Regions from separate parts of the Vibrio sp. 811 genome, predicted to be linked through region 1. Evidence: predicted binding sites of a transcription regulator. Region 1 holds the regulator's gene; each other region holds the start of a gene.
What was found. The regulator MetJ, encoded in region 1, represses methionine synthesis genes. The targets are predictions, from matches to a motif close to TTAGACNTNTANANGTCTAA.

Region 1 (6,808 bases):
CTCGGTAACGAGCTCGTCGCTATTAATCAGTATTTTCTTCACGCCCGAATGTATAAAGACTGGGGCTTAAAGCACCTAGCAGACAAGGAATATCACGAATCTATCGATGAGATGAAGCATGCCGATCATCTAATTGAGCGTATTTTGTTCCTTGAAGGCCTACCGAACCTACAAGATTTAGGTAAGTTGATGATTGGTGAAGATACCAAGGAAATGCTCGAGTGTGACTTAAAGCTTGAAATGGCGGCTATTCCAGATTTAAAAGATGCGATTGCCTACGCTGAAGACATTCGAGATTATGTGTCTCGAGATCTCTTCCAAGATATTCTTGAAGATGAAGAAGAACATGTTGATTGGCTAGAGACGCAACTTGGCTTGATTGAAATGTCTGGTATTGAGAATTATCTCCAAGCGCAATACGTGGACGAAGAGTAACGATACTTTCTGAGTTTGCATACTCCAATAATAGTAAGAAGAAAGAGCACCTGACTCGAAAATCAGGTGCTTAACTCCGTTATCTGGTCTAATCTCTTTTATTATCGGCTTTTTAAGGATATTGCTCGCAATCTTGCCTATGAAGTTTGATTTCTATCCGATAGAATTTATGCCCCCTTACCTAAAAATAAAAAAGAGAAACGTCCATGTCTGAAGACAACCACCAAGCAGCCACTCCAGAAGAAGAACATCGCCAAAAAGCATTGGATTACCATGCTTATCCAACTCCAGGAAAGATTGCTGTCGAACTGACAAAGCCTGCGGAAACGGCGGGTGATCTTGCCCTTGCTTACAGCCCTGGTGTTGCAGAGCCAGTGCGTGAAATCGCACAAAACCCGGATAACGTGTACAAGTACACTGCAAAAGGGAACATGGTTGCTGTTATTTCTAACGGTACCGCTATTCTAGGTCTAGGTAACCTAGGTCCACTTGCATCTAAGCCAGTGATGGAAGGTAAAGCGTTACTGTTTAAGCGTTTTGCAGGTCTTGACTCTATTGATATTGAAGTTAAGCACCGCACGATCGATGAATTTGTTGATACTGTTGCGAGCATTGCAGACACTTTTGGCGGTATCAACCTTGAAGATATTAAAGCACCAGACTGTTTTGAGATTGAAAAGCGTCTGATTGAACGTTGTGATGTACCAGTATTCCACGATGATCAACATGGTACTGCTATTGTAACGGCAGCGGGTATGCTGAATGCAATCGAACTTCAAGGTAAGAAACTTGAAGATTCAACAATTGTTTGTCTTGGCGCTGGCGCTGCCGCTGTAGCGTGTATGGAGCTTCTGATCAAATGCGGCGCAATGCGCGAAAAAATCTACATGCTAGATCGCAAAGGTGTGATTCACACTCGTCGTGATGATCTTAATGAATATAAGCAGCTATTTGCGAACAATACAGATAAGCGCACACTAGAAGACGTGATTGAAGGTGCAGATCTGTTCCTAGGTGTATCTGGTCCAAACCTATTGCCAGCGGAAGCGTTGAAGTTGATGGCAGATAAGCCAATCGTATTCGCATGTTCTAACCCGGATCCTGAAATCAAGCCGGAACTTGCTCACGCAGTTCGTGATGACTTGATCATGGGTACTGGCCGTAGTGATTATCCTAACCAAGTTAACAACGTATTGTGTTTCCCATTCATTTTCCGCGGTGCTCTTGATGTGCGTGCAAGTGAAATCAATGATGAAATGAAACTTGCAGCCGTTGAGGCGATTCGTGAGCTAGCAAAAGAGCCTGTACCTGAAGCCGTATTGAAGGCTGCAGGTGTTGATAAGCTAGAGTTTGGTGCGGACTATATTATTCCAAAACCAATGGATTCACGTTTGCTACCACGTGTTGCAAAAGCGGTCGCTCAGGCGGCGGTTAATTCAGGTGTAGCTCGTATCGAGATGCCTGAAAACTACATGGCAGAGTAATATATCTTTCAGATGTGATACACAAAAATGGGACGCTATTGCGTCCCATTTTTTATGTCATTCATTTGGCTCGAGGCAAGAGTTATTACCTGAAACCTCTTATCAGGCTTTTTTATTCTTCGTCGAATGACTCAAATTCGATGCCCATTTCCGTCATCAGCGCTTTTACTTCTGTTGGAATATCATCAGGACGGTCTTTACGAAGGTCTTCATCTGTCGGAAGTGGCTGACCTGTGTACGCGTGCAAAAATGCCTCGCATAGCAATTCGCTATTGGTTGCATGGCGTAAGTTATTGATCTGACGGCGAGTACGCTCATCAGTTAGCACCTTTAAAACTTTTAGCGGGATAGAGACGGTAATTTTTTTTACTTGTTCGCTTTTTTTGCCGTGCTCTGCATATGGGCTAATGTATTCGCCATTCCAGTCAGCCATTGCACACCTTCATTTATGTAATCGGTTAAAAATAATTTAGGTGCTGATTTTAGCTGCATTTACCGCCATAAGCAAAGACATATAGACGTCTAGAAGTGTTGACGTCTCATTTTTTGACGAGTAAAGTGAACATAACAGCAAAGGAAGCGTGTTGATCACTTTATGTTACTCATTAGATATAGCGCATTCCTATTTAGAAGTCATTACCCGTGAAAGGATACACCCATGAGCACTCGCAAACCTGCGACCATTGCAGTACGCACTGGTATTGAATCAGACAGCCAATATCATGCTGTCGTTCCACCTATTTATCTTTCCACTAACTATGGTTTTCCTGCTTTTGGTGAAGTGCCCAAGTATGATTACACACGATCTGGTAATCCAAACCGCGGACTGTTGGAAAGTGCGCTATCTGAACTTGAGTCTGGAAAAGGAGCGGTTGTTACTAACTGCGGTACGTCGGCATTAAATTTATGGGTTTCCGCTTTTCTCGGCCCAGATGATCTCATTATTGCTCCTCACGATTGTTATGGTGGTACCTATCGTCTTTTTAATACCCGAGCTAACAAAGGCGATTTTAAGGTTCAGTTTGTCGATCAATCAGACGAACAGGCTTTAGATGCTGCATTGGCACAAAAACCAAAACTCATTTTGCTAGAAACTCCGTCAAACCCTCTGGTTCGCGTAGTGGATATTGCAGCTACTTGTGAAAAAGCGAAACAAATCGGCGCGTTAGTTGCGGTGGACAATACCTTTTTGACACCCGTGTACCAAAAACCTTTAGAGCTAGGTGCGGATTTTGTTATCCACTCCACAACAAAGTACATCAACGGTCATTCGGACGTAATTGGTGGAGTAATCATCACCAACACAGAAGCGCATGCAGAAGAGCTTGCATGGTGGGGTAATTGTATTGGTGCAACGGGCACACCTTTCGATAGTTACATGACACTGCGAGGTATTCGTACGCTTGCTGCTCGTATGAGAGTACATGAAGAGAGCTCACAGCAGGTACTAGCTTACCTACAGAAACAAGCGTTAGTTAAAACTATCTATCATCCAAGCCTGCCGGAACATCCAGGTCACGACATTGCTAAAAAGCAGCAAACGGGCTTTGGCTCTATGTTGAGTTTTGAGTTTGCTGGTTCGTTTGAGCAGTTAAAGGTGTTTGTGAAAGAGCTCCAACTGTTTTCATTAGCAGAGTCATTAGGTGGTGTAGAAAGTTTGATTTGCCACCCAGCATCCATGACGCACCGTGCAATGGGTGAGGAGGCGCTGGCGGAGGCTGGGGTCTCTCATCAACTATTGCGTTTGTCTGTCGGTTTGGAAGATGCACAAGACCTCATCACAGATTTAGAACAAGCGTTCGCTAAAGCTACCCAGTAATAGGAGACGATAACAATGACTGTACAACGTCAGCTGCATAAGTTTGGTGGCAGTAGCTTAGCAAACCCAGAATGCTACTTACGCGTTGTGGGTATTCTCAAGGAGTATTCGACAGAAAATGATCTTGTGGTCGTCTCTGCTGCAGGAAAAACCACTAACCGCTTGATTGAGTTTTTGGAAGGGTTAAGTAAAGATGGCCGAATTGCGCATGAAGCGCTTCAAAGCTTGAGACAGTTCCAAACTGAGCTAATAGAAAGCTTGTTGGAGAGTGAAGCAAAAGAAGAGCTGTTAGCTTTATTACATGATGAGTTCAGTACTCTCTCGGAGCTGACTGCACCACTCACTAATGCGCAAAAAGCCGCGGTACTGGGGCACGGAGAAGTATGGTCTGCTCGCCTATTGGCCGCGTTATTATCTCAACGTTCTATCCCTGCGGTTGCACAAGATGCACGAGCGTTTTTACGTGCAGAAGCGGGAACTCAACCAGAGGTTGATCGCGCTCGTTCATACCCTTTAATTAAAGAGATCCTCGCGCAGCATAACCATAAACGTGTGGTAATTACTGGCTTTATGGCTCAGAACGAGGCAGGAGAAACCATCCTACTTGGTCGTAACGGCTCTGACTATTCTGCAACGGTCATAGGCGCGCTTGCTGAAGTCAGTACTGTCACGATTTGGAGTGATGTTGCTGGTGTCTATAGTGCCGATCCACGTTTGGTGTCTGACGCTTGTTTATTACCGTTACTTCGATTGGATGAAGCCAGTGAACTTGCTCGCTTAGCTGCCCCAGTGCTACACAGTCGTACGCTTCAGCCTGTGGCGCAAAGTACCATGGACCTTAATCTCAAGTGTAGCTATCTGCCAGAGTCGGGTTCTACTCGTATTGAGCGTGTATTGGCATCTGGTCGTGGCGCTAAAATTATTACTTCACTGGATGATGTTTTATTGGTGCAGTTGTCTTTCATGCATGGGCACGACTTCGAAAAAACACAGAGTGATGTATTACAAGCGTTGCAGCGCGCGCAATTAGAGCCATTGGCATTTGAAGCTCAATCCGATCAGCATACGATACGCTTGGCTTACACCGCAGAAATCGCCGGTGGTGCATTGAAACACTTGCAAGAGCTTGCGGTAGAGGCAGAAATTAAGCTAAAAGAAGGTTACTCGCTCTTAGCTGCGGTAGGTGCAGGCGTTACGAAAAACGCCAATCATTGCTTTGGCTTTTATCAGAAGCTAAAGCACTCTCCGGTAGAATTTATCTCTGAAACAGACTCAGGGCTGAGCCTAGTCGCTGTTTTGCGCCGTACTGATACCGAGGCGTTGGTTCAAACGATTCATAGCCAGTTGTTCCAAGCGCAAAAACGCGTGGCAGTGGCTTTATGTGGCAAGGGTAATATTGGTTCTAGTTGGCTAAATTTATTTGCTACGCAAAAAAGTGAGCTCGAAAAACGTCATGGTATGAGCTTTGATCTTGTCGCGGTTGTGGATAGCCAAACCTATTGGTTCGATGAGCAAGGTATTGAGGCGGCGAGTGTTGCTGAACGATTTGATGATGAAAGCATAGCAAACAATGGGGATTGGCTGGCACGTTTGGGAGCGCTTAAAAGCTATGATGAAGCCGTCGTGCTTGATGTTACCGCGAGTAAAGAGTTAGCTCAGCGCTACGTAGAAATCGCACAGCAAGGCATTCATTTGATTTCCGCTAACAAAGTGGCCGGTTCCGCAGATAGTCAGTACTACCATCAGGTTCAAGATGCATTCGCTAAAATTGGTCGTCATTGGCTATACAACGCAACGGTTGGTGCTGGGTTACCGATAAACCATACCGTGCGAGATCTTCGTGAAAGTGGGGATGAAATCGTCGCTCTATCGGGTATTTTCTCGGGGACGCTATCATGGCTGTTCCAACAGTTTGATGGTTCTGTGCCATTTAATGATTTAGTCGATCTTGCTTGGCAGCAAGGGTTAACCGAACCTGACCCTCGTTCTGATTTAGATGGCTCCGATGTAATGCGTAAGTTAGTCATCTTGGCTCGAGAGTCGGGCCTAGATATAGAACCAGACAGCGTTAAAGTTGAGTCTTTGGTGCCAGAAGAATTAAGAGAACTGAGCTTAGATGATTTCTTCGATAATGGAGCGTTGTTGAGTGAAATACTTCAAGAGCGTCTGACAAAAGCACAGAGAAACGATCAAGTGCTTCGCTATGTGGCGCGTTTAGAAAAAAATGGTAAAGCAACGGTGGGAGTCGAAGCGTTATCTCGTGAGCACGCGCTCGCCAACTTATTGCCATGCGATAACATTTTTGCCATAGAGAGCAAGTGGTACAAAGATAACCCTCTGGTCATTCGAGGACCAGGCGCAGGCAGAGAAGTGACAGCCGGCGCTATTCAATCCGACCTCAACCGATTGGCTGGTTTATTTTAAAGTTGCGATTGACCTAAAAACCCTGGAATTAATCCAGGGTTTTTTATTCCCCTATCAGTGCCATATTGAAGTCATAACCCGTGCAAAATGGCGAGATGATGCTCAAGTAGAAACTTGAACTATCTTCATTATTAACTTGAGAAAAATTCATAATTACAAGGTTGACATTAAATCGTATTCAATACATTCTGTAGACATATAGACGTCTAAACGTCGATTTTAAGGATTTGTTTTCGTGGCGGAGTGCCGCAGGGAGAGTAAGATGGGATATACGCACGCAGGCCATATCGACGCCTTGAACCAGAATATTGCTGAGTTATCAGATAACATCAATGTATCGTTTGAGTTTTTTCCGCCAAGCAGCGCTAAGATGGAAGAAACACTTTGGAATTCAGTGCACCGTCTTAAAACGCTTCAACCTAAATTTGTTTCTGTGACTTACGGTGCGAACTCCGGCGAGCGTGACAGAACACACTCCATCATTAAAGAAATTAAAGCAACAACCGGATTGGTTGCCGCTCCCCATCTCACTTGTATTGATGCGACTCGTGAAGAGTTGATTAATATTGCCGATGATTATTGGAACAATGGTATTGAAAATATCGTCGCTCTGCGTGGTGATATTCCTCCAGGTGGCGGTGCGCCT
Region 2 (6,808 bases), on a different contig from region 1:
GGATTAGCTCAGGCTTACCTTCGCTATCTTTCAGGATGTAAGCACCTTTCGCGATGTCTGCGACTTGTTCAGCAGTACGCTCTTGTTGCGCTAGGTTTTGACGAGAGAAGATAAGTGCAGTTGGTGCATCTTTACGTTCAATCGCTAGTTTCCATGCAACTGCAGACTCAACTTGGTCACATGGGCGCCATGTGCTCATGTTTGGAGTTACACGTAGAGACGCCATTTGCTCAACAGGTTGGTGAGTTGGGCCATCTTCGCCAAGACCGATCGAATCATGCGTGTAAACTTGGATGTTCTGAATTTTCATCAGCGCAGCCATACGCATTGCGTTACGAGCGTATTCCATGAACATTAGGAATGTTGCGCCGTAAGGAACGAAACCACCGTGCAATGCGATACCGTTGATGATAGCAGTCATACCGAATTCGCGTACACCGTAGTGGATGTAGTTGCCAGAGAAGTCCTCCGTTTCTAGAGACTTAGAACCAGACCACATGGTCAGGTTAGAAGGCGCTAGGTCAGCAGAACCACCCATAAACTCAGGAAGCATTTGACCAAACGCTTCTAGTGCATTTTGCGATGCTTTACGTGATGCAATGTTCGCTGGGTTTGCTTGAAGATCAGCAATGATTTGGTTCGCTTTTTCTTCCCACTGTGCAGGAAGTTCGCCGTTTAGACGACGTTTAAGCTCTGCCGCTTCAGCAGGGTAAGCTGCAGCGTATGCTTCGAATTTTTCATTCCAAGCTGCTTCTTTCGCGGCGCCCGCTTCTTTTGCATCCCACTCAGCGTAAACATCTGCCGGGATCTCAAATGGGCCGTACTCCCAACCTAGGTATTCGCGAGCCGCTTGGATTTCATCGTGACCTAGTGGTGCACCGTGACAGTCGTGCGAACCAGACTTGTTAGGAGAACCGAAACCGATAATTGTTTTGGTACAGATAAGCGTAGGACGTGGGTCCGCTTTTGCTGCTTCAATTGCTGCGTTGATCGCGTCTGAGTCGTGACCATCGACTGCTGGGATTACATGCCAGCCGTACGCTTCAAAACGCTTAGGTGTATCGTCAGAGAACCAGCCTTCAACGTGACCGTCGATAGAAATGCCGTTGTCATCCCAAAACGCGATCAGTTTGCCTAGACCTAACGTCCCAGCAAGAGAGCATGCTTCATGCGAGATGCCTTCCATTAGACAGCCGTCACCCATGAACACATACGTAAAGTGGTCAACGATATCGTGACCTTCTTTGTTGAACTGTGCCGCTAGTGCTTTCTCTGCGATCGCCATACCAACAGCGTTAGTGATGCCTTGACCTAGAGGACCCGTTGTTGTCTCGATACCAGGCGCGTAGCCGTACTCTGGGTGACCTGGGGTTTTTGAGTGCAATTGACGGAAGTTTTTCAGATCGTCAATAGATAGCTCGTAACCGCTTAAGTGCAGTAGAGAGTAAATAAGCATTGACCCATGACCGTTTGACAGCACAAAGCGATCGCGGTCGGCCCACTCTGGGTTTGAAGGGTTATGGTTTAGGTGAGAGCGCCAAAGAACTTCAGCGATATCAGCCATACCCATTGGTGCGCCTGGGTGGCCTGAGTTAGCTTGTTGAACACCATCCATGCTTAGAGCACGAATTGCATTGGCAAGATGTTTACGAGACGACATGTCTGCTCCTGAGTACATTAAGCGAAACGAAAAGTAGGTCATAATTCTCTCAAAGCCCTGTTGGGTGTGCAAACGTTTTCCAGTCCAAAACCTCACAAATATTGCACCTTTCGCGCCAAATCGTTCGAAGTTCTTAAAATTATCAATAAATCAGGCAAACGTTTGGTTATAACAAAAACCAAAAAAGAGCTTGTAATTCGAGCAATCAAATTTAGAATAGACGTCTAGATGTAGATACACCTACAAAAATTAGTATTAATTTGCGCTGGAGAGTTTATCATTCCCCAGTTTTAAACCAGATATAGTGGAGCTAACATGGCTAAGCACCTGTTTACTTCTGAGTCAGTATCAGAAGGTCATCCAGATAAAATTGCAGACCAGATTTCTGATGCGGTTCTTGACGCGATTCTAGAGCAAGATCCAAAGGCTCGTGTTGCATGTGAGACTTACGTTAAAACCGGTATGGTAATGGTGGGTGGTGAAATCACGACTTCAGCATGGGTAGACATCGAAGAGTTAACTCGTGAAACCGTTCGTGAAATCGGCTACGTACATTCAGATATGGGCTTTGACGCAGATTCTTGTGCGGTACTAAACACAATCGGTAAACAGTCGCCAGATATCAACCAAGGTGTTGATAAAGCTGACCCTAAAGAACAAGGTGCAGGCGACCAAGGCATCATGTTTGGTTACGCTTGTAACGAAACTGAAGTACTAATGCCAGCGCCAATTACTTACTCTCACCGTCTTGTTCAAAAGCAAGCAGAAGTTCGTAAAAACGGCACACTACCTTGGTTGCGTCCTGATGCAAAATCTCAGGTAACATTCCAATACGATCAAGGTAACATCGTTGGTATCGACGCGGTTGTTCTTTCAACTCAACACTGTGACTCAATCTCAACTTCAGACCTGCGTGAAGCGGTAATGGAAGAGATCATTAAGCCAGTGCTACCTTCTGAGTGGATCAACAAAGAAACAAACTTCTTCATTAACCCAACCGGTCGCTTCGTAATCGGTGGGCCTATGGGTGACTGTGGCCTAACTGGTCGTAAGATCATCGTAGATACCTACGGCGGCGCAGCTCGTCACGGTGGCGGTGCGTTTTCTGGTAAAGATCCATCAAAAGTTGACCGTAGTGCAGCATACGCAGCACGCTACGTAGCGAAAAACATCGTAGCGGCAGGCATGGCTGACCGTTGTGAGATCCAACTTTCTTACGCAATCGGTGTTGCTGATCCAACGTCTATCATGGTGGAAACGTTCGGTACTGAGAAAGTACCTCACGACATCATCATTGAAGCGGTTCGTCAATTCTTCGACCTACGTCCATACGGTCTACAAGAAATGCTTAACCTTCTTCAACCTATCTACAAGAAGACAGCGGCTTACGGTCACTTCGGTCGTGAAGAATTCCCGTGGGAAGCGACAGACAAAGCTGCACTTCTACGCGATTTCGCTGGCATCAAATAATCAAGCCAAGCAAGAATCAATCAAGCCCTCGCCTATGGCGGGGGCTTTTTATTTTCAGCAACTTTTATCTAGTCATTTCGGCTCATACCGCCCTGCCCCACAAAGCAGTCCTGTTTCTCCCTCATTTTTATACCGAATAAATTTTAAGCAATTATTTGTAAATTATCCCATCTCCGCCAATAGTTAAAATATTGTTAATTCCAATTTAAATAGAGACGTCGGATGCTGGCGACTGTGGAAGCAACACTTAAGTAAAGACATGAGTTAAGCATCTTTATGGCCGATACCAAACTAAGCCAATGCTCAGATGTAAACTTGAAAAAGTCGCTTCAAGTTTGACTGAACAAAAACCGCTGTCAGTTGGTATAAGCGGATAATGTGGGAATAAATCAAGGAGGAGTTATGCCTCGAACTGTTAATCCATCGGACTTCCACAACAAGCGAAAGGAAGTGCCAGACAACGAATACGCCAGAACCATACCGTGCAATACGGTCAATCTTTCTGCACCTTTTCATTGGCTCGCATTAGGTCTGCATGATTTCGTGCGAATGCCGCTTATTAGTGCTTTCTATGGCATCTGTTTTATGGCAGCTGCGATAGGCATTGTTTTGCTCGTACAGTGGCAAGGCACACACTTAGTCGTCATGCCCAGTTTGATTGTTTACATGTTAATTGGTCCGTTTCTCGCGCTGGGCTTGTATGATGCCAGTTGGGAGAGAGAGCGCGGACACAAAGCAAGCTTGTTCCATTCAATGAAAGCGATCGGTCGTAACTCAACATCTCAATGGGCGTTCGCCGTGTTACTCGCAGTGTGTATGATATTTTGGATGCGCATTGCCGCTCTACTTCATGCGCTCTACCCTTCTGTTCAAGGGGCACCTTTAAGTGAGTTCCTACCCTTCCTTGTCATCGGCTCTTTAGTTGGCTTTGTTTTGGCTTGTGTGGTGTTTAGCATTTCAGCCTTTTCTATTCCTCTCATGATGGAGCGTCGCGTAGACATGATGACCGCTGTATTTACCAGCTTTAATGCAGTGAAATCCAACATTCCAGCAATGATTGTTTGGGCAGCGATCATCTGTGGCGGTATTCTTATCGGCTTTGCGACCTACGGGATCGGAATGTTGTTTACCATGCCAATTCTAGGCTACGGTACATGGCACGCTTACCATGCCACCATCAAGAAAAAACACACACCATAATTAACTGATGCTATGATCTGGCCCTCGCAAATGCGGGGGCTTTTTTATTTAATTTATCGAGGTGAATTGTGGATATAGAACTCAGCTATAAAGCCAAGCAAGTGATGGCGGGCTGTATCGCGATGGCGGAACAAGCTTTCAAACGTTCTTTCCCGATTCCAACAATCACCTTCGACGTCCGTGGGAAAGCGGCAGGAAAAGCCTACCTTCAATTAAATCAAGTACGCCTAAACCCTGTTTTATTTCGCGAAAACACCCAAGCATTCTTAGATGAAGTCATTCCTCATGAAGTAGCACACCTGATTACTTATCAGGTTTACGGGCGAGTAAGGCCTCACGGTAAAGAATGGAAAGGCGTCATGGAAGCCGTATTTAACGTACCAGCCAAAACCACTCACAGCTTTGAAGTAAAATCCGTTCAAGGTAAAACCTTTGAGTATCGTTGTGGTTGTATGACCTACCCTCTATCGATTCGCCGTCATAATAAAGTGCTGCGCAAAGAGGCGACGTACTCTTGTCAAAAATGTCGCCAACCACTTAACTTCACCGGCATTCAATTATCGTAGCCCTTACCTCATAGTGTTACTTGCGTTCCCAAAATAAAAATCGAGTTGATCAAAACCTTCCCTTCGCCACTTATTGTTAACTTACTCATCACTAAAGCTATTTTATGCGTGTTATCATGAATAAAGTCATACTTTATAAAGACTTTTATCATGAAATACTTACTCTCTCTGTTGCTTATCGCGCTTTCTAGCACTGCGATTGCCGCGCCACCGAGCTCATTCTCTGCAGCCAAACGTGAGGCGGTCAAAATTTATCAAGACCACCCAACAAGCTTCTACTGTGGCTGTAACATTCAATGGCAAGGCAAGAAAGGCTTACCCGATTTAGCCTCTTGCGGTTACCAAGTCCGTAAACAAGAAAAACGGGCTGCACGAATCGAATGGGAGCACATTGTTCCTGCGTGGCAATTTGGCCACCAGCGTCAATGCTGGCAAGATGGCGGACGTAAAAACTGTAAGAAAAAAGACAAAACTTTTCGTTTGATGGAAGCAGACTTGCACAACCTAACTCCTGCTATTGGTGAAGTAAACGGTGACCGTTCGAACTACAACTTCAGTCAATGGAACGGTATGGATGGCGTGAGTTATGGTCGCTGTGAGATGCAAGTGAACTTTAAGCAGCGTAAAGTCATGCCACCAGACCGTGCGCGTGGTTCAATTGCTCGTACCTATCTATACATGAGCAAAGAGTACGGTTTCAAACTGTCGAAGCAGCAAACGCAATTAATGAGTGCTTGGAACAAAACCTATCCTGCCGATAAATGGGAATGTGAGCGTGACGAGCGCATTGCAAAAGTACAGGGCAATCACAACCCATTTGTTCAAGAAGCCTGCCGCGCACTGTAACCTCCGACCTCGAAGCGTTTCAATTACTGATATTGAAACGCTTCTTGCCCCTTGTTTTTTCGGTGCAAAGCATCCATGTTAGGGTTTAAGTTTATTCTCTTGCTGGAAATCTCATGCGTACCCCTCGAATTTATCATCCAGAAACCATTCATCAACTTGGCTCACTTGCTTTAAGTGACGACGCAGCAGGCCATATCGGTCGTGTTTTGCGCATGAAAGAAGGCCAAGACGTTCTCCTTTTTGACGGCAGTGGCGCAGAGTTCCCAGCGGTTATCAGTGAAGTCAGCAAGAAATCAGTTTTGGTTAACATCACCGAGCGTGTAGAAAGCAGTATTGAATCCCCTTTAGATCTGCACCTTGGTCAAGTCATTTCACGTGGCGATAAGATGGAGTTCACCATCCAAAAGTCTGTTGAACTTGGCGTCAATACCATCACTCCTCTGATTTCTGAACGTTGTGGCGTCAAGCTTGACCAAAAGCGTTTTGAGAAAAAACTCGCGCAATGGCAGAAAATCGCCATCAGTGCCTGTGAGCAATGTGGGCGTAATGTCGTGCCCGAAATTCGTCCAATTATGAGCTTGGAAGAGTGGTGTCAAGAAGAGTACGATGGTTTAAAGCTTAACCTTCACCCTCGTGCTAAATACTCAATCAACACTTTGCCAACCCCGGTTGAAAAAGTGCGCCTACTGATCGGTCCTGAAGGCGGTTTATCGTCTGAAGAGATCGAGATGACTCGAGAATACCAATTTGAAGAAACGCTACTCGGCCCTCGCGTTCTGCGCACCGAAACAGCGGCTCTGACAGCAATTACAGCCTTACAAGTTCGTTTCGGCGATCTTGGTTAAACGGAGAAAAATAATGATCAAACTCGGTATCGTAATGGACCCAATCTCGTCCATTAACATCAAAAAAGACTCTAGCTTTGCCATGATGCTTGAAGCGCAACGACGCGGCTATGAAATCCACTACATGGAAATGAATGATCTGCATCTCGATCAAGGCGTTGCCATTGCAGATACTAAAGTGGTGGAACTAAAAGAAGATCCAAACGGTTGGTACGAGTTCA
Region 3 (6,808 bases), on a different contig from region 1:
TTCGTTTGGTAGCCATCCAGTTGGGATAAATAGAGCAGTGATAAAGCCCCACGCGATAAACGCGCCGATGTTTGGCATTACCATGTTTGACAGAAAACGACCAAAATTTTGTATCTTGATCTTGGCATCTGGTGATATCATAACAATTCCCCGTTCGATGTTCTGATGTATCTTGTTGTAGTAAACGGTTCGCCAAAACCGTTTGTTTGATTGCTTAGTACCCAATCAATTTACCACACATTTTCCAATTGGAACTGACAACGGGTTTTTTGTGATCTACGCCCGCATTTCTTAGGCTGAGAAACGGTTTTTAAGTGACCAAGTTCAACTTATTAACTTGTAACTTAATAACAAAAAGCAACTTTCAAACCTGTCAATAAAAATCTTAGTGATCAATCCGATCTTCTGACAAATTTAAAATAAAAATACTTTGTGACTTTGATCACTTTTGATTTTTTTTGAAATTCGAATTAAATGCTTGTGATGATCAATATCACGTTTTGTGTTGAGTTGTGGTGGATTTAAAGTGTGACTTGGATCTGTTTTTGTTTTTTGTGAAAGTTTGTGACGGAATTGGTGAGATAAATGCTATCTAGATCTTTCGATAGATTGTATCTATAAGAGTCTTTTCGGCGCACTTCACGGAGCACGCCTAATTAGTTGATGAAAGGGTAAATAAAGAGAGTCGCCACACGGTTCTTCTTGTGATTCCCAACTCTCTACTTAATCACTGTTCTTAATCATCGTTGCTATTAGTATGATAGACGAGGTAGTCATGAGCTTGCTCGCGTCCCATATACCTTGCCAACGTCTTTTCTTGAACATCGCGCAAATCCACCATAATCAATCCATCTAGAGCGTTATTGAATGCAGGGTCGACGTTGAAGCATACCAGCTTGCCATTGAGGCTTAAGTACTGACGCAGCAAAACGGGCACTCCTTTCCCTTCATCGATTCTGGCAATGACACGTGACAATAGCTGTAAATCACCCAGAGCAGTGAGCATGCTGGTGTTCCAGTCACGGTGGTGCTCAGGAAGTGGGTTAGAAGGTGTGACGTACTCTGCGCAATTGTTGTCGTAGTGGTGCAGTGTCATTGATTGAGCCAGTAATTGACGTGCAGTATCGCTATAATCGTTGCTAATGCTTACCGGACCAAATAGGTGAGTGTAATCTGGGTTTTGATGAACGAACGTTGCGATGCCTTTCCACAGTAGCAGTAGCGCGCTCATGCTCTTTTGATATTGCTGTGCAATCACAGAGCGCCCCATCTCAATGGATTTACCCATTTGGTCGATAAAGCGTTGGTCATAGTTAAACAACGTTCGTGAATACAGACCTGCTACGCCGCGCTTTTCAATCAGTTGATCAACCAGACCTAAACGATACGCGCCCACCAAGCATTGGTTCTCTCTGTCCCACACAAACAGATGCAGGTAATCATGATCGAAATGGTCAATGTCTATTGCTAGTCCAGTCCCTTCGCCAACTTGTCGGAAATTGAGCTCACGTAGGCGACCAATTTCATGCAGTAGGGAAGGGATACTCTGCGACTCCGTGCAGTAAACATCGAACTCACCACTTGTTAGCAGCTTGGACTCTTTTGGTAAGTTGTTCAGTTCTTCAAGCAATTCGCCTACGGGTAACCCTGCCGCTATTGGTGAGAGCCGTTCTGATGAGGAAGAGGGCTTCACCGATTGGATTTCACGATTGAGTAAGTAAGTGTTGAGCCGCAAATAGTTCACTACTTGATCATCGTTAAGCGTGTTGATCTCTTTAAATTTTATCGCTTGGCCAAAGGATAAGTTGATGGTTTGCGCCTGTTTGTTCAGCAGTTCTCGCCCAAGCAGTAGGGTGCGCAAAAGTGGATGGATTTTCCCTGCCATATAGAAGCGTTTCGAGTTCTGACCACTGATGAATACTGGAACTGTCGTTGCTTTGTTTTTGCGGATCAGGCTACTTACGCTTCGACTCCACGCTTTGTCTTCCAAGCGTTGCTGTTTGGCATCGACTAACTGGGAAACCTCACCGGCAGGAAAGACAAGCAATAAGCCGCCACTTGCGAGGTGTTTATTAGCCGCTCTGAGGGCCTTCATATTCGATTTGACGGCGTCTCTGCCTTCAAACACATCGACACCAATGAAGAGCTGATCTAACTCTGGTACGGTTTTCAGGTATTGATTGGCTAGAATTTGGATATCGTCTCGTACCATCAACAAGAGTTCGGCCAAGATGACGCCTTCCACACAACCAAGCGGGTGGTTCGCCACAATGACGGTAGCTCCTTGTTTAGGTACTGAGTCGAGTGAACCATGAGCAATGCGATAATCGATACCTAAGATATCCAGCGTGAAGCGGAGAAAAGTTTTGATATCGGCATTAACGGGGCGTTGGGCGTAGAACTTATCAAGTTGGTTTAAACCGGTTGCCCATTCAGCAACGTTTTCACCAATGCCAAACGGCGTTTTACGTGGGAGACGAAAAGGGGTCGAACTATCCATATTTACCTCAGCGTACAAGTTGCTGATTGGATAGTAGAAATTACAGATGACAATTCAGAGGCAAAAGCATGAGCCTTTGGTGACAAACCAATGAAGCTTTATTGACTAAAGAAAACGGTATATCACTGTGCTATGAATCAAAACTCGCGTTATGTCTCCCTCTTAAAACAAGAGATAGGCTATCTTATCTAGAACAAAGATTAAGCTAAGTTGATATTTATCAGGGGGAAATAATGGAACGAGTTTCCAATAAAGCAGCACTTTGGATTGGGCTAAGTTTGATACTTGGTCTTGGCATACTTGGCTATTTTATGCAGCAGACGGCGGTGAAATACCGAGCCTATGAAAGAGTCGTGACAGTAAAAGGTTTGTCGGAGCGTGAGTATCCTGCTGATACGGTGATTTGGCCGATTCAATTTACTCTAGCGAGTAATGATATGGGAGCCATGTTTGATGAAATTGACCAGCAAACTCGTTTGATTTTGGACTTTCTAAGTGCCAAAGGGCTTCCTGAAACCAGCGTTTCCCTTTCTTCCCCAGCGGTCATTGACAGAAAAGCACAGCAATATGGGAGCGAGCAAGACATTGAGTATCGTTATTTGGCCTCGCGAACCGTTACGGTTTATAGCCAGAGTGTTGATGTTGTTCGAGCGGCAATCAATGAAATAGGTGAGCTAGGAAAGCAAGGCGTTTTGCTTAACCAAGATCCTTATGCAAATCGTGTTGAGTACAGCTTTACTAAGCTGAATGATGTGAAGCCAGACATGATCGAAGAAGCGACTAAGAATGCGCGTGAAGTGGCTGAGAAATTTGCGAAAGACTCACAGAGTTCACTGGGTAAGATCAAACGTGCAACTCAAGGGCAGTTCTCGATTTATGACCGAGACAGCAACACGCCTTACATTAAGAAAGTACGAGTGGTATCGACGGTTCAATATTACTTATCTGATTAAAGTTGCGCTCATATAGTCAATAGTTGGTCGTTCCATCACCTTCTATTTGTAGAGGTATCTATGCTCTGTGATAGGGAAATCAGTCTTCGCTGACGCTATATACAAGTACTTTTTTATAAAACTAAGTTTTTAACAGTGATGAGGTGAGTTTGATAATAATCAAGCTCACTTGTTTCTTATGAGCGTAAGTTAGTATGACTTATTGCTAGAAGGAATTAGTATCATGGCATACAAGCACTTTGTTAGAGAACTACTGGGTTTAGCGATTGTTGTCTCTGTCGTCTTTGGCGTATTAGGCGTGATGTTAGAGCTCTTCGCACTGACGGCACTTTGGGAGCATCAGCAAACGATAGCCGATGTTTTTTTCCATGAATCTCTCTACTTCATCGTATTTTTAATCCCACCATACTTCCTCTGGAAGTTGATTAACCGCCCTGAATTGGTTTCTGCTGATCAAGCTTATTTGGCAATGAAGTTAGAGGCTGAAAGTCGACAATGAGTCGATTTAGTGAGTAATGAAAAGAAGAGGCTATGAGAAAACATTAGCCTCTTTTCTATCTGATTCGTGGGGCAAAGTATTCGCTGCTTTATTGATTAAAAAGCTGCTTCGATTGTGCCTTTGAACGTACGATCGAGATAATCACGAATCGCTTGAGATTGATAAATAGAAACGAACTTTTTATACGCTTCATTATTTTTGTCTGCGTCACGAGTGGCGATGACCATGACTGCTAATGGGGCGTCTTTTGCTTCAAGATAGATACTTTGTTTCTTCGGATCTAAACCAGAAGACATTACGTAGTTCATTGTAATCGCAGCCGCGTCCACATCATCTAATGTTCTTGGTAGCTGAGCGGCATCTACCTCGACAAATTCAAATGATTTTGCGTTTTTTGTGATATCAGTTAGGGCGGCTTTATGGCCAACACCCTGTTTCAGCTCAATTAAACCTGCATCGGCGAGTAGCAACAGACCACGACCACCGTTGGTAGGGTCATTTGGAAGCGCTATACGTGCATTGTTTGGAAGCTCTTGCAGTGAGCGATACTTATTGGAATAAAGCCCCATACGCATAAGAATGGACTGACCAATTGATACTAATTGGGCGTTATGGCTACTGTTGAAGTTGTCTAAAAATGGCTGGTGCTGATAGCTATTAATATCGATGCTACCATCGCTAAGAGCGGCATTAGGTGTCACGTAGTCAGAAAACTCAATGACTTCGACATTCAAACCTTGCTTCGCTGCCTCCTTCGCTACCGCCTCGACTACTTGTGCATGTGGTCCAACTGTCGCGCCCACTTTAATGACAGAGTCATCTTTTTCTCCACAAGCGCTTAAGCCGACTACTGCCGTGAGAATCAAAGCTAGTTTCTTTAAGTGACCAATACTTTTCATTGTAGCTCCATTTTTGATTTAGACGTCCATACGTTTATATGTCCATACTATCAGAAGTTGTCTGAGGGTCAATGGTTTAAATCACGAGCGGACATTTTGTTTCATTGCTACAAAAATTTGTATGATGTTTTGGGGCTTAATTTTTGATCAAGCTGAGTGGAAGGTCAAAAAGTGTTACTGACGGGAAGTGTAGAGCCTCGAGAAGCTGCATTAGGCGTAGATATCATTACTCATTCGATAGTTGCTGCAGAGCTGAGCTTTTCGAATGTCATATCACCAACGCAGAAGTTCTCCTTAACTTGCTTAAGTAACCCAACAAGTGAAATTACACCGCCTCATCAATGAAATCTAAACCTGTTAGATCTTCTGAGAAACCGATACCTGTCAACTTATGTTCGGTCACTAATTCTCGAAGTATATCTGTACAGAATAGGTTTACGGGGCCTTCCTCTACTGACTTGAAGATATATTTATCTTGAGTATCTTCTTCGTCGAAGACTAGTGTCTCCAATCCTATCAATTCACCGTATTCAACTTTGGGAATCGTTAACTGTTTGTTCTCTCTTGCGAATGTCAGTGCTGTATAGAAATACCAAGTTTCACTACCTACATTGATCGGCAAAAACTCTCCACATGTCGACAACTTGTTATGTAAGTAATTGAATGCTTTGGGTGAAAATATGAGGAATGTATTACACCAAATACTTATATCTGGAGTTTCCGAATCTTTCTTGAGAACATCTGCAAACTCCGAATTAACCTTACCCCATATCGGTTGGAGTGATGAATTGTGCGAAGGTTGATGCAGTATGTCTCTTACAAGCTCAAAGTCACCTAATTGTTCAGCTAGGTCACTAGGCAATAATGAAAGAGTTTTAAACTTAGCAGGATCTTCTGTGATTCTATAAACAGTCATGAGCCATTCCAACTTACATCTTTTTTCTGAGTAATCTTTGAAGGGTATTCTCCATCCTTCAAGCTCATTTTAATCCTATTTAATCGAGCTATTACCATCTGTTTTGTCATACCACCAGTCACAAATATTCTTGCGATCCAGTTCTCATAGTTAAATCGATGTATTGAACGGTGTGCCGGTGATTTTGGGTCAACCCAATTCAAGTCGTTGTTCTTTTTGAAGTTAATCATCCAGATCCCATTTCTTGGATCATTTATACCTATTTGGTGCATGTGCAGCTCAAGTCGAGCTGCCTGAATTGCTGTTTGTTTGAACCGACCTTTTCCTGGAATAATGTGGTGGGCTTACGAATATTCTGGACCGGGTTAATTGCCAGGCCGATCCCCCACTCTTTAATCGCAATGTTGTACAGGTGACTGAGCAGGGTCAGGTCAATGCGTACGGTGTTAGGTGAGCGTGGCTTAGGGGCCGGGTTACCTCTGGCGTCGCAACGATCCAGGCCAGCTAACCGGTCGTCTCGATACTTGGCAATGATTTCGGGCGTCAGGCGGCCAGGGAGTATTTTCCCAGGGCTTTGATGAGCGGTTTGGAATGTCTCGCGTCACAGGCAGCGGTCGCCGGTCGTTTGGTAGGTGAGATTTCTGCCAGGTAGCGTTTTAATGCTTCTTCAATGGTGAGGCGTTCAGACGAGGAACGTTTGATGTAGACGCCACGTACAATTTCATCTTCGGTACGTCTTGCCCAATCCTCTGCATCGCGTTTGAGACGAAAAGTTTTAGACGTCGTCGGCCAGCCAGTTTTTCGAATAACGGCTTTCCAGGTACCAGAAGAGGTTTTAACTAAAGTTGCCATGTGAGTACTCCCGAATGCGTACTGTACTGATTTTGTACCTCGGGACGGAATAAAAGGCAACATTCAAAGAAGGGTAAGCGAAGTGCTTGATTTGAATGGTGGCCCCTCGCAGACTTGAACTGCGGACCAATCGATTATGAGTCGTAAAATATCTCGTTTCATGGAATCTCGAATTATCTCACAACTTGT

Region 2: the regulator MetJ is predicted to act here: its motif matches at 1,877-1,896, upstream of metK (methionine adenosyltransferase).
Region 3: the regulator MetJ is predicted to act here: its motif matches at 4,870-4,889, upstream of R7Q46_RS09380 (MetQ/NlpA family ABC transporter substrate-binding protein).

Annotation. Positions count from the first base shown of each region.
Region 1 covers NZ_JAWOUB010000040.1:727-7,534, forward strand. Annotated here, with positions in the region: gene bfr (bacterioferritin) at 1-435, shown strand, start outside; gene R7Q46_RS24260 (malic enzyme-like NAD(P)-binding protein) at 642-1,919, shown strand; gene metJ (met regulon transcriptional regulator MetJ) at 2,032-2,352, opposite strand; gene R7Q46_RS24270 (O-succinylhomoserine (thiol)-lyase) at 2,578-3,738, shown strand; gene R7Q46_RS24275 (bifunctional aspartate kinase/homoserine dehydrogenase II) at 3,754-6,162, shown strand; gene metF (methylenetetrahydrofolate reductase) at 6,425-6,808, shown strand, end outside.
Region 2 covers NZ_JAWOUB010000003.1:353,663-360,470, forward strand. Annotated here, with positions in the region: gene tkt (transketolase) at 1-1,660, opposite strand, end outside; gene metK (methionine adenosyltransferase) at 1,976-3,130, shown strand; gene R7Q46_RS08460 (DUF2189 domain-containing protein) at 3,533-4,330, shown strand; gene R7Q46_RS08465 (SprT family zinc-dependent metalloprotease) at 4,399-4,896, shown strand; gene endA (deoxyribonuclease I) at 5,047-5,742, shown strand; gene rsmE (16S rRNA (uracil(1498)-N(3))-methyltransferase) at 5,856-6,587, shown strand; gene gshB (glutathione synthase) at 6,601-6,808, shown strand, end outside.
Region 3 covers NZ_JAWOUB010000004.1:191,297-198,104, reverse strand. Annotated here, with positions in the region: gene R7Q46_RS09400 (PTS mannitol transporter subunit IICBA) at 1-141, opposite strand, end outside; gene R7Q46_RS09395 (lysophospholipid acyltransferase family protein) at 737-2,500, opposite strand; gene R7Q46_RS09390 (SIMPL domain-containing protein) at 2,734-3,453, shown strand; gene R7Q46_RS09385 (hypothetical protein) at 3,677-3,952, shown strand; gene R7Q46_RS09380 (MetQ/NlpA family ABC transporter substrate-binding protein) at 4,048-4,851, opposite strand; gene R7Q46_RS09375 (hypothetical protein) at 5,177-5,767, opposite strand; gene R7Q46_RS30795 (AHH domain-containing protein) at 5,764-6,066, opposite strand; gene R7Q46_RS09370 (hypothetical protein) at 6,311-6,619, opposite strand.